DNA from 4 places in the Enterobacter sp. UNJFSC 003 genome. Region 4 is predicted to be linked to each of the others. Evidence: predicted binding sites of a transcription regulator. Region 4 holds the regulator's gene; each other region holds the start of a gene.
What was found. Region 4 encodes Fur, which represses iron uptake genes when iron is present. Its sites were predicted from a motif close to ATAATAATGAGAACNACTATCAA; they were not measured.

Region 1 (3,135 bases), on a different contig from region 4:
ACAGCCATGGACTTTCCTGTGGAACAGCAGATATAGCGCTATTGTACTCCCTAATTAGCCCGCTGGGTTTGATCGCGGGCGCAACTCATGCAGACTTTTCTTAGCGTAATGTTCACAAAAGAGTCCAGGGAGTACATTTTCAGCCAGCACTCTACACGATACGCTCAAATCCTGCCGCTAAATCGGCAATTAAATCGTCCACATTTTCTAAACCGATATGCAGTCGGATCAGCGTTCCCGTGAAGTCTACTTCGCCACCGGGACGCAGGGCGGCAATCTGCTCTGGCTGATTAGGCAGGATCAGGGATTCGAACCCGCCCCAGGAGTAGGCCATGCTGAAGAGCGTAAAATTATCCAGAAAGCGTGCCAGCTCGTCGTTATTCAGGCGCTTTTTAAGCACGAAAGAGAACAACCCGCTGCTGCCTGTAAAGTCACGTTGCCAGTAAGCGTGGCCTTTACTGCCCGGTAGCGCGGGATGGTTAACGCGTTCAACCTGAGGGTGCTGTGCCAGCCATTCGGCGACTTTCAGGCTACTTTCATGATGCTGGCGCAAACGCACGCCCAGCGTGCGGATGCCGCGGCTGGTCATGTAGGCGGTATCGGCATCCACCATCTGACCCATCAGATAGGCATTTTCGCGCAGTTGTTCCCAGCAGCGAGCATTAGACACGGCGGTGCCGATCATGCCGTCGGAGTGACCTATCAGGTACTTCGTGGCTGCCTGAATAGAAACATCAATATCGAAGTCCAGCGCCTTAAACAGCACGCCTGCGGCCCAGGTGTTGTCAATCATGATGACGGCATCCGGCGCTTTGCTGCGCACGGCCTTCACGATGGCCGGAACGTCATGCACTTCCATGGTGATAGAGCCCGGCGATTCCAGAAACACAATGCGCGTGTTTGGCTGAATAAGCTCAGCGATACCTTCACCAATCAGCGGGTCGAACCAGCCTGTGGTTACGCCAAGCTTGCTGAGGATTTTGGTACAGAAGTCCTGGCTCGGCTCGTAGGCGGTGTTGGTCATCAGGATGTGATCGCCCTGTTCGACAAACGCCAGAATGGTGTTGGCCACCGCCGCCGCACCGCACGGGAATAGCGCGCAGCCAGCGCCACCTTCCAGTTCACACATGGCTTCCTGAAGTGAAAAATGGGTTAGCGTGCCGCGACGACCGTAAAACAATCCACCTTTTGCGCGGTTACGGGTCGCTTCTTTTTTATCCGCTAAGGTATCAAACACCAGCGAGGAGGCCCGTTGAATCACGCTGTTGACCGATCCCTGGGTGTATTTTTTGCTGCGTCCGGCCTGTACCAGCGTGGTATCAAGATGCTTCTTTGTCATGTTCGCTAACCCTGTTTTTATACGTCTGGACGTCCAGACTACCACGATTGTAAAAAACTGCATCCGCAGGCGTATCGAATAAGCAGAAAATTTTATGAAAAATACGCATAAGAAATTTTTACTGCGTAAGCGCAAGGAAAGTGAGCGGAAATTACGGCAGTATGTAAATACTAATGAGAACTACTATCAATTCGACGACGTTTTGATATTATTACGGTCAGAATTTGTAATTTGCGTCCTGGAGATACAGAGTGGGTAATAATTTGATGCAGACGGATCTCTCCGTCTGGGGCATGTATCATCATGCTGACATCGTGGTTAAGATTGTGATGATCGGCCTGATTCTGGCGTCCGTTGTCACCTGGGCTATCTTCTTCAGTAAGAGCGTCGAGCTTATTTCTCAGAAACGTCGCCTCAAGCGCGAACAGCAGCAGTTGGCTGAAGCCCGCTCTCTGGATCAGGCATCCGACATGATCTCATCCTTCCATGCGAAAAGCCTGAGTTCCCTGTTGGTGAACGAAGCGCAAAACGAACTGGAACTCTCCGCAGGCAGTGAAGATAACGAAGGCATTAAAGAACGTACCGGCTTCCGCCTGGAGCGTCGCGTTGCCGCCGTGGGGCGTCATATGGGGCGTGGGAATGGGTATCTGGCGACTATTGGCGCAATTTCTCCGTTCGTCGGTCTCTTCGGTACGGTCTGGGGCATCATGAACAGCTTTATCGGCATTGCACAGACTCAAACGACGAACCTGGCCGTTGTTGCCCCGGGTATCGCAGAGGCGCTGTTGGCCACGGCGATCGGCCTGGTTGCGGCGATTCCGGCAGTGGTTATCTATAACATCTTCGCGCGTATGATTGGCAGCTACAAAGCGACCCTCGGCGACGTTGCTGCGCAGGTTCTGCTGTTACAAAGCCGCGACCTTGATCTGAATGCCAGCTCCGTTAAACCGGTACATGCGGCGTCTAAACTGCGCGTAGGTTAATTTTATGGCAATGCGTCTTAACGAAAATCTGGACGATAACGGCGAAATGCACGAAATCAACGTGACGCCGTTTATCGACGTTATGCTGGTTCTGCTGATTATCTTTATGGTGGCTGCGCCGCTGGCGACGGTTGACGTGAAGGTTAATCTGCCGGCCTCTTCCAGCCAGCCGCAGCCGCGTCCGGAAAAACCTATCTATCTGTCGGTGAAGGCGGATAAGTCCATGTTCCTCGGCAACGACCCGGTGACGGATGCGTCAGTTATTCCGGCGCTGGACCAGCTTACCGGTGGGAAAAAAGACACCACGGTCTTCTTCCGTGCGGATAAAACCGTCGACTACGAAACCATGATGAGGGTAATGGACACGCTGCATCAGGCGGGTTACCTGAAGATTGGCCTGGTCGGCGAAGAGAAAGCGGCCGCAAAATAAAATGAAGAGCTGGCGAAAGTCAGCTTTTTTTTGCCTGAAATAAGGCTCAGCGTTTTGTTTCGCCAGGGGCGTCGGCGTGCGCATCTTCATTGAGCGCAACATACGTGACGTTTGAGGTACGATACGCACCTTCAGACAGTTTGCGCGTCAGGCGCAGCGTTGCGGTCTCTCTGGCGAGCAGGTACTGGTAATGCGCCTCCAGCCGTCCCAGGATTTTCTCTTTCAGCTCGGGCCGCTGTTCAATGATGGCATTCATTACCGCACCGTATATCTCTTCCTTCACCTGCAGAGGATAAATTTCGCGGCGGTTCTGCCATTTTAGACGTACCAGCGTTGCCGGGATCGATACCAGGTCCTGTGTAATACGCGTCATCTCAGCGTTT
Region 2 (3,135 bases), on a different contig from region 4:
CCGTTTTTCAGGTAATCGGTGGTGACAGAACGGTAATCGTCATAGCGCAGGCTGGCCAGCAGGTTAAGCCCGCCGAACTCAACCTGATCCTGCAGGTAGTAGCCGTTCTGCTGATAGCTCAGGCGATTTTTCTGCGCGGTAAACAGGCCCAGCGCGTGCTCATCAATCTGCGAATAGTCAGGATTGCGCATATCGATCCCCGGCGTGGCCGAAGCATAACGATAGTGGAAGTGGGAATTCAGCTTCTGGTAGTCAAACCCCGCCAGCAGGTGGTGTTTCCACTCCCCCAGCGCAACGGTCTTAGTGACCTGGCTGTCAATGTTAACGCTCTGGAGATCTTCATCCGTGGTGTAGGCAAAACGATTAAGTTGATACGCCTCGCTGCCCGGCCCGGTGGAATACACGCTGCGCTGATGGGTGTCCACATCGAAGTAGCGCGCTTTCTGATTAAAGCCCCAGCCGCTGTCAAATTCATGCTCAAAACTGTAGCCCAGCATCCACTGGCGCTGTTTGAAGCCGCTCCACTCGTCCCCGGCATAATCACGGCGACCGGCATATTTGGATCGCAGGTAGGAGAGCGGCAGCGGATTCGACGGCGACAGGCTCGGGGTATTTTGCGCCAGCGCATCCATTGTCAGGCGCGTTTTATCGTCTGGCTGCCAGGTCACGGACGGCGCAACCAGATAGTTTTCATAGCGCGTGGTGTGCGGCTGATCGTCACTCTCCGTGGCTTTGCCCAGTAAACGGTAGTTCCAGTCGCTGTCGGCAATTTGCCCGGTGGCGTCCAGATACCCTTCTTTCAGATTGCGGTTTCCGGTCGTGAAGCCCAGTTCGGTTTTGGCCTCTTTTTGCGGCTTTTTACTCTGAATATTCACCAGCCCCCCCGGAGCCCCCCCGCCGTACAGCACGGACGACGGCCCTTTAAGGATGTCGACGCTTTCAATCAGCAGCGGATCGATGCGCGCCTTGGTATTCCCGGTGACGTTATAGGGTAGCTGCAGCCCGTTATAAAATTCCTGGTCTACGGTAAAGCCACGGATTTTATATTCGCTCATGTAAGAGGTGTTACCCCGGACCTCTGTCGAGACGCCCGGCGCATAGCGCAGAATTTCGTTTATCGAGTTCGCATGGCGCTGCTCAATTTGCGGCGCGGAGACGGTGTTTATCACCTGCGGCGTTTTACTTTCAGCCACGGCCGATTTGGTGGCGCTGTTGGTCCAGCCAGGCAGCGTGCTGCCCTGCTCCGAACCTGTCACCAGAATAGTCGATTCTTCGGCGAAAGCCTGTGCCTGCAATGCCAGCGTCACGGCTCCTGCCAACGCACATAACGCGAAACGTGAGGTGTTCATATTGTCGTCTTGTTATTGGATGCAACTAGGAACGACAATTATTATCATTTCGATTAGCAAATCAAGATGCGCACAAAAAAAACGGCTCTGCTGTGAGAGCCGTTTTCAAAAAATTTATGCCCGTCGGAGTAGCCGGAATATGCCCAGCACAACAATCGCCCCCACCACAGCAACCATAAAGCTGTGCAGATCGAAACCACTGATGCTGCCGCCAAGGCCAAACATCGTCGCCAGCCAGCCCCCCACAACGGCACCCACGACCCCGAGCACGCAGGTCAAAATAAAGCCGCCGCCGTCATTTCCCGGCATGATAAGTTTAGCGATAGCGCCAGCAATAAGACCAAAGATAATCCACGCGATAATACCCATAGCGATGTCCTCTTTCAGGTTTAACGCATGCGCAGAAAACCTTCCGCGCAGGTAACATAAGTATAGGTGATGAGCGGAAAACCATTGTCATCTCACCCACTTAAATTACCGCTGCCCCCAAAAAAATTACCGGTTTGTATTAAGTTTCAATTCATGCTGCCGATAACGCATAGACAGTCTGTCACATATCGAGGAGCCACATGGCGTGAGCAATTACAGTGAGCAGTTCCTGAAGCAAAATCCGCTGGCTGTATTGGGGGTATTACGCGACCTGCAAAAGGGGGAGGTGCCGCTGCGCATCAGCTGGTCGACCAATCAGTTCATCAGCAAAATCCTTGATGTCTCTGCGGAGCGTCTGGTTATCGACCTGGGCAGCCAGGAGTATGAAAACCGTGCCGCGCTGCGGGCGGAAGCGCTCTCTGTGATGGCTGAAACCATGGGCGCAAAGGTGGAGTTTGTGCTGCCGCAGCTCGAAATGCGCGAATTTCAGGGGCTCCCCGCGTTCATCACCCCCCTGCCGACCAACCTTTGGTTTGTCCAGCGGCGCGAATATTTCCGCATCAGCGCTCCCCTTCAGCCAGCCTATTTTTGTCGAGCCAAAATGCCGGACAAAAAAGAGATCCGCTTTCGTCTCTTTGACCTGTCGCTTGGCGGCATGGGCGCACTGATGGACACGCCAAAACCTGAAGGGCTGGTAGAAGGCATGCGGTTTACGCAAATCGAACTGGATATGGGCGGATGGGGCAGATTCTGGTTCGACGCCCAGCTGATTGCCATTAGCGAACGCAAAGTCGTCGACAGTAAAAACGAAACCATTACCACACCGCGTCTGAGCTTCCGTTTCCTGAACGTGGGACCCGGTGCAGAACGCGAGCTTCAACGCATTATCTTTTCTCTGGAACGCGAGGCGCGGGAACGCGCGAATAAAGTGCTGTGAAGAGCGTCGGGCAGCGTGGCCGCAGCCCGACAGCGGTATTACATGGCATCCATCGCCTTCTGCACTTTCCAGATATAGCGCGGAGCCTGCGGTGCAGGATGGTTCTTCACAACATGTTCAAAGAACTCGTCTTTATCCATGCCATTAATCTCTTCAATCGCTTCTTTACGGTCAGATGAGAAGGTTCGCAGCAGTGCCCCGGCACCGTTAACGTAAGAAACCACCAGCGCATACTGCATCACTTCCGGGTCTTCAATCCCCTTCAGCACGCCATGTTCCAGAATGCTCAAATACGCGGTTCCCATTGAGATATTACGTTCCGGGTTTTTCAGCTCGCTGGTCGACGGTTGTCCGGCCCAACCCATATACCGATAGACCTCTTTGCCCGCCGTTGAGGCCTTAAGCTGCATCAGCCCCACCGCGTTTGATTTGCTGACCAGCGTCGGGTTGCCGCCGGATTCCACCGCGATAATCGCCGTG
Region 3 (3,135 bases), on a different contig from region 4:
GCAAAATGGCGAACTGTCCTTGCGGATTATCGAAAGGATTACTGAATTCCATACAGACTCCGTTAATGAATAAGCGGCTGCCAGAGCGTCATCAGCCCCTGCGTCAGCCCACCGCGCCAGCAAAGCGCATCGTGACCGCCGTCAACCTGACGCCAGATAACCGGCTGCTGTGTGTGTTGTAGTTCGGCATAAATGGCCTGATTCGCGCGGAAGATAAGCGGCTCGTTGCGCCCGGCCTCAAGGACGATGCGCAGCCCGCGCGCGGTTTTATCACCCGTTCTAAGCTGTTCGATTAACAGCCCATCCCGCTGTCCTCCCCGGTGCGGCCACCAGTACGAGCCGGACTGGCTGAGCACGCAGCCAAATCGCTGCGGCCAGTTCAACCCGGCATAGAGTGAAGCGAGTCCGCCAAAGCTCTGACCCGCCACCACCGTACGGTCTGCACGATCGCTGAAGGACGCCGTTGTTTTCACGCGCGGGAGAAGTTCTTCCTGCACCGCCAGCCAAAAATCTGGGTTACAGGGCAGCTCGCGGCTGCGGTGCGCGGTATCTATCACGTCGATCAGCACATAGACCGCCGGGGGTAATTTGCCGTCGTCGGTAAGCGCCGTCAGCGCGGACCAGACGGGCATGCTTTCGGCCCAGAACTGGCCGTCGAGCAGAACGGCAAGCGGGCGCTCTGAGCCCTCTTCACCTGTAGTAAAAATCCAGACGCGGCGTCGATTACGCAGCCGATTGCTTTTCCATTCGATGCAGACAGGCTTTTTGTATGGCGTATCTGGTCGGTTCCAGCCCGGCTGTACCGGGGCTTCAGGCATTTCCAGCGCCGAGACGGCGTGACCGCGCCCGCCGCGCCAGCTTTGTGAATTCAGGGGGTCGGAAACCGCATACGCCAGCAATTTTTGCCAGCCTTCGCGCAGCGCCATGCGCTCGGGCTGCTCGCCTTCAAACACCGCATCGGCAAAAACGTGCTCATGCACAGAGGGGATAAAACAGTAGCTCCCGCGCCACTCGGGGCTGAACGCGCCCTGCCACTGCCAGACGTCAGTATCGGGAATGCGTTCGAGGGATTGCGGGCGGGCATTTCGATGATGATCGGTTACGCCGGTAATATAGAGCCAGACGCGCTTTACGTCCGATGTTGTCTGCGTGCCTGCCGGATCGCGCCACCAGAACGTGACGCGATAGTTATCCTGCTCTCGCACCCATTCAGGCCCGTTTTTTGACTGCCACCAGGCCTCACTTCCCGTTGTTAACGCCGTCACTATAACCTCAAATTTATCGCGTCTTTTTTTGCTACAAGACAAATAATATTGATAATATTATTGATAACTATTTGCATTTGCAATAGCGTAGTGCCCGCGCTGTGGGAAGCGCGTTCATAAAATAACCATAAAAGCAGGACGTAAAATGAATAAGAAGATTCACTCTCTGGCCTTGCTGGTCAACTTAGGGATTTACGGCGTCACGCTGCCCGCCATGGCGGAAGACAGCACCACCACCGCGCAGCACGAAGATACGATGGTGATCACCGCTGCAGAGCAGAACCTGCAGGCGCCCGGCGTATCGACCATCACGGCCGATCAAATTCGTAAAAACCCGCCCGCTCGCGACGTCGCTGAAATCATCCGTACCATGCCGGGCGTTAACCTGACCGGTAACTCCACCAGCGGCCAGCGCGGTAACAACCGTCATATTGACATTCGCGGCATGGGGCCGGAAAACACCCTGATCATGATTGACGGTAAGCCGGTCACCAGCCGCAACTCCATTCGTCTGGGCTGGCGCGGCGAGCGTGATACCCGCGGTGATACGGGCTGGGTTCCGCCTGAGATGATCGAACGCATCGAAGTGATCCGCGGTCCGGCCGCGGCACGCTACGGCAACGGTGCGGCAGGTGGCGTGGTGAATATCATTACCAAAAAGTTCGACAGCCAGTGGCATGGTTCGTGGAACACCTACCTGAACGCGCCAGAACATAAAGATGAAGGTTCCACCAAGCGTACCAACTTCAGTCTGAGCGGCCCGCTGGGCGGCGATTTCAGCTTCCGCATGTACGGCAACCTGGACAAAACGCAGGCCGATGCGTGGGACATCAACCAGGGCCATCAATCCGATCGTACCGGTGCCTACGCCGACACACTGCCCGCAGGCCGTGAAGGGGTAGAGAATAAAGACATCAACGGCGTGGTGCGCTGGGACTTTGCGCCTATGCAGTCCCTGGAATTTGAAGCGGGCTACAGCCGCCAGAACAACCTCTACGCGGGCGATACGCAAAACACCAATAACGATAACAGCAGCAACGGCCTGGTGAAGAAAAACTACGGTAAAGAGACCAACCGTATTTACCGTCAGAACTTCGCGGTCACCTGGAACGGCGGCTGGGATAACGGCATCACCACCAGCAACTGGGGGCAGTACGAACACACCCGCAACTCACGTCTGGGCGAAGGGCTGGCGGGCGGTCTGGAAGGTCTGTTCAACAGCAATAAATTCACCGACACCGACCTCTCCGACGTGATGCTGCACAGCGAAATTAACCTGCCAATTGATTTCCTGGTCAACCAGAACCTGACGCTGGGAACCGAGTGGAACCAGCAGCGCATGAAGGATTCCACCTCCAATTCACAGGCCCAGCAAGGCGGCATCATTCCCGGCATGAGCGACGATCGCAGCCCGTACTCTTCAGCGGAGATCTTCTCTCTGTTCGCAGAGAACAACATGGAGCTGACCGACAGCACCATGCTGACGCCGGCCCTGCGCTTCGACCACCACACCATCGTGGGAAACAACTGGAGTCCGTCCCTGAATCTGTCCCAGGGTTTGGGTGATGACTTCACCCTCAAGATGGGTATCGCACGCGCCTACAAAGCGCCGAGCCTGTACCAGACCAACCCGAACTACCTGCTCTACAGCAAAGGCCAAGGATGCTACGCAAGCTCTGACGGCGTCGGCTGCTACATGATGGGTAACGACGACCTGAAAGCCGAAACCAGCATCAACAAAGAGATTGGTCTGGAATGGAAACACGACGGCTGGCTGGCGGGCGTGACCTGGTTCCGTAACGACTATCGCGACAAGATTGAAGCGGGCTACGCGCCAATCGGCCAGACGTCCACCAGTAAAGTCACCACC
Region 4 (3,135 bases):
AAAGCGTATAAAGAAGACTGGTCCGGTGATAAAAGCGGTATCAGCTTGTATAAGGCCGCGGCAAAATTCAAATATGGTCCGGTATGGGCGCGTGGAGGCTATATCCAGCCAACCGGTCAGACGCTGTTAGCACCGCACTGGAGCTTTATGCCAGGTACTTATCAGGGTGCGGAAGCCGGTGCCAACTTTGACTATGGCGATGCCGGTGCGTTGAGCTTCTCCTATATGTGGACCAACGAATACAAAGCGCCGTGGCACATTGAGATGGACAAGTTCTATCAGAACGATAAAAAAAACAAAGTAGATTATCTCCACTCGCTGGGCGCGAAGTACGATTTCAAAAACGATCTGGTGCTAGAGGCCGCATTTGGTCAGGCTGAAGGGTATATCGATCAGTATTTTGCGAAAGCGAGCTACAAGTTCGATATCGTTGGGGGGCCGTTAAGCACCAGTTACCAGTTCTACGGCACGCGGGATAAAGCCAGCAATGGCACCGTTAACGATATTTATGATGGTACTGCTTGGCTGCAGGCGCTGACCTTCGGTTACAAAGTGGGTCAGGTTGATTTACGTCTGGAAGGGACATGGGTGAAGGCGGAAGGGCAGCAGGGCTACTTCCTGCAGCGTATGACCCCAACATATGCCTCTTCAAACGGTCGTCTCGATATCTGGTGGGACAACCGTTCTGATTTCAACGCCGACGGCGAAAAAGCGGTCTTCTTCGGCGCGATGTACGACCTGAAAAACTGGAATCTGCCTGGCTGGGCGGTGGGTGCATCTTATGCTTATGCCTGGGACGCGAAGCCTGCCGATATGGCCACACCGGATGCCTACTACGATCCTAACTATCGTCTGAAAGAATCAGCATACAGCCTGGACGCAATCTACACCCTGCAGGATGGCCGCGCGAAGGGGACCATGTTCAAACTGCACTTCACTCAGTACGACAACCATTCCGATATCCCGAGCTACGCGGGCGGTTACGGCAACATCTTTCAGGATGAACGTGACGTGAAATTCATGGTTATCGCCCCATTCACTATCTTCTGATGAACGCTCCGGCGGGCGTGTCCCGCCGGGATGGAGACCAACATGATCAAAAAAATCGTCATCGTATCGTTGCTGGCATCGGGGCTGGTGGCCTGCACTCAACCTCAGGCGCCGAAAGAAGATACGCGGCTGAAAGAGGCGTACAGTGCTTGCATGAATACAGCGGAAGGTTCGCCAGAGAAAATCGAGGCCTGCCAGAGCGTGCTCAATGTGCTGAAGAAAGAGAAGGCGCATGAGCAGTTTGCTACGCAGGAAAATGTTCGCGTGATGGATTATCAGGCCTGTATCCAGGCGCGTAAAACGGGTAACGATCAGGAAGTGACAAAGCGTTGCGATAAGATCTGGCAGGAAATTCGCAGCAGTAACAATTAATTCGCGATTTCTATGCCCGGCAAGCATTCGCTGCCGGGCTTTTTTTTGGCAAAAAAAAGCCAACCTTACGGCTGGCTCAGAGTATGAAAGCGAGCTTATTTTGCGTCATGCGCATGGTCATCTTCGCGGCAATCGCCTTCTGTACAGTGACCATAAAGGTACAGGCTGTGGTTGGTCAGGCGGATACCATGACGAGCAGCGATTTCACGCTGGCGTGATTCAATAGAATCATCGCTAAATTCAATGACCTTGCCGCAGTCGAGGCAGATCAGATGATCGTGGTGGTGCTGTTGGGTCAGTTCGAAAACAGATTTACCGCCTTCAAAATTATGACGGGTAACAATGCCTGCGTCATCAAACTGGTTCAGCACACGATAAACGGTTGCCAGCCCAATTTCTTCACCCATATCGATAAGACGCTTATAAAGGTCTTCCGCACTGACATGGTGATTGTCTGGACCCTGAAGCACTTCAAGGATTTTTAACCGAGGAAGCGTAACTTTCAGGCCAGCCTTCTTTAATGCGGTATTGTTGTCAGTCATGCGGAATCTGTCCTGTTGCTAAACGATTCACTTCTAAAGAAGAAGTGACAGAAAATGCACTTGGGATAATGCGTCTCATTATAGAACTGCCATGCCTAAATGAAAACTGCAAGTCTCAAGCAAAGTATGCTTATAAAAACGTGGTCTCACCGACAAACTTATTCGATGGCTCCCACTTTCTACCTGGGGGATATTGTACAGGTCTGAACGGAAAAGTTAAAAGTTTGTAGCAATTAATTTAATCGGTTTCACCTGGACAACGGGCGCAACCGGAGTTGCGCCGCAGGGTTATCAGGCGTTAAGGATATCGTCCAGGTTCAACTCTTCACGAACCTGCTTAACCCATTTTTCAACACGCTCCGCGGTCAGTTCTGGCTGGCGGTCTTCGTCAATCGCTAGGCCGACAAAGTGATCGTCATCTGCCAGACCTTTAGAGGCTTCAAAGTGGTAGCCTGCCGTTGGCCAGTGGCCGACAATCGCCGCGCCGCGCGGCTCAATGATGTCGCGGATGGTACCCAGCGCGTCACAGAAGTATTCTGCGTAGTCTTCCTGATCGCCACAGCCAAACAGCGCAACCAGCTTTCCGTTAAAGTCTACTTCTTCCAGCGTTGGGAAAAAATCGTCCCAGTCACACTGCGCTTCACCGTAGTACCAGGTCGGAATGCCCAGCAGCAGGATGTCATAACCTTCGAGGTCTTCTTTGCTGCTCTTGGCGATGTCGTGCACATCGGCAACGTCTTTACCGAGCTGTTTTTGAATGTTTTTTGCGATGTTTTCGGTATTGCCGGTATCACTGCCGAAGAAAATGCCGATGATTGCCATGAGTAAAATAACCTCTTGAAACTTAATAGTATGGTGGCACAATTTGTCCACGGATAAGGGCAATAATAGCAGAACAGGCAACCCTGCGGAAACAGCTATCACGCAGGACTGCACTCTGTGCTACATGAAATGGGAAATAAAGGGAATTTTCAGACTTATGCCTTGCCGCGCAACAGTTCAAGTTGGGCGATCAGCATCTCTTCAATCAGCTCGCTGCGGCTGATATTACGCGCGTCAGCCAGTTCATTCAGCGCATCGACGGCGTCAGCATTCAGCTTCAGTTCGACACGCTTAAGCCCACGAGTTTTATCGCGTTTAAGCTGGTTGCGTTTATTAATACGCAGCTGTT

Region 1: exbB (tol-pal system-associated acyl-CoA thioesterase) is a predicted target of Fur. The motif match lies at 1,507-1,529, and genes of this name have one in related genera.
Region 2: V5P19_RS03790 (TonB-dependent siderophore receptor) is a predicted target of Fur. The motif match lies at 1,375-1,397, and genes of this name have one in related genera.
Region 3: fes (enterochelin esterase) is a predicted target of Fur. The motif match lies at 1,320-1,342, and genes of this name have one in related genera.

The regions. Positions count from the first base shown of each region.
Region 1 is NZ_JBAKHK010000012.1:71,863-74,997, forward strand. It holds gene yghB (DedA family general envelope maintenance protein YghB) at 1-8, opposite strand, end outside; gene metC (cystathionine beta-lyase) at 152-1,339, opposite strand; gene exbB (tol-pal system-associated acyl-CoA thioesterase) at 1,591-2,322, shown strand; gene exbD (TonB system transport protein ExbD) at 2,327-2,752, shown strand; gene V5P19_RS19875 (cytoplasmic protein) at 2,799-3,135, opposite strand, start outside.
Region 2 is NZ_JBAKHK010000001.1:810,998-814,132, reverse strand. It holds gene V5P19_RS03790 (TonB-dependent siderophore receptor) at 1-1,349, opposite strand, end outside; gene V5P19_RS03785 (GlsB/YeaQ/YmgE family stress response membrane protein) at 1,464-1,718, opposite strand; gene V5P19_RS03780 (flagellar brake protein) at 1,924-2,655, shown strand; gene emtA (membrane-bound lytic murein transglycosylase EmtA) at 2,694-3,135, opposite strand, start outside.
Region 3 is NZ_JBAKHK010000003.1:73,059-76,193, forward strand. It holds gene V5P19_RS10490 (MbtH family NRPS accessory protein) at 1-52, opposite strand, end outside; gene fes (enterochelin esterase) at 63-1,307, opposite strand; gene V5P19_RS10500 (TonB-dependent siderophore receptor) at 1,411-3,135, shown strand, end outside.
Region 4 is NZ_JBAKHK010000017.1:48,306-51,440, reverse strand. It holds gene chiP (chitoporin) at 1-1,050, shown strand, start outside; gene chiQ (ChiQ/YbfN family lipoprotein) at 1,096-1,422, shown strand; gene fur (ferric iron uptake transcriptional regulator) at 1,518-1,964, opposite strand; gene fldA (flavodoxin FldA) at 2,256-2,786, opposite strand; gene ybfE (LexA regulated protein) at 2,942-3,135, opposite strand, start outside.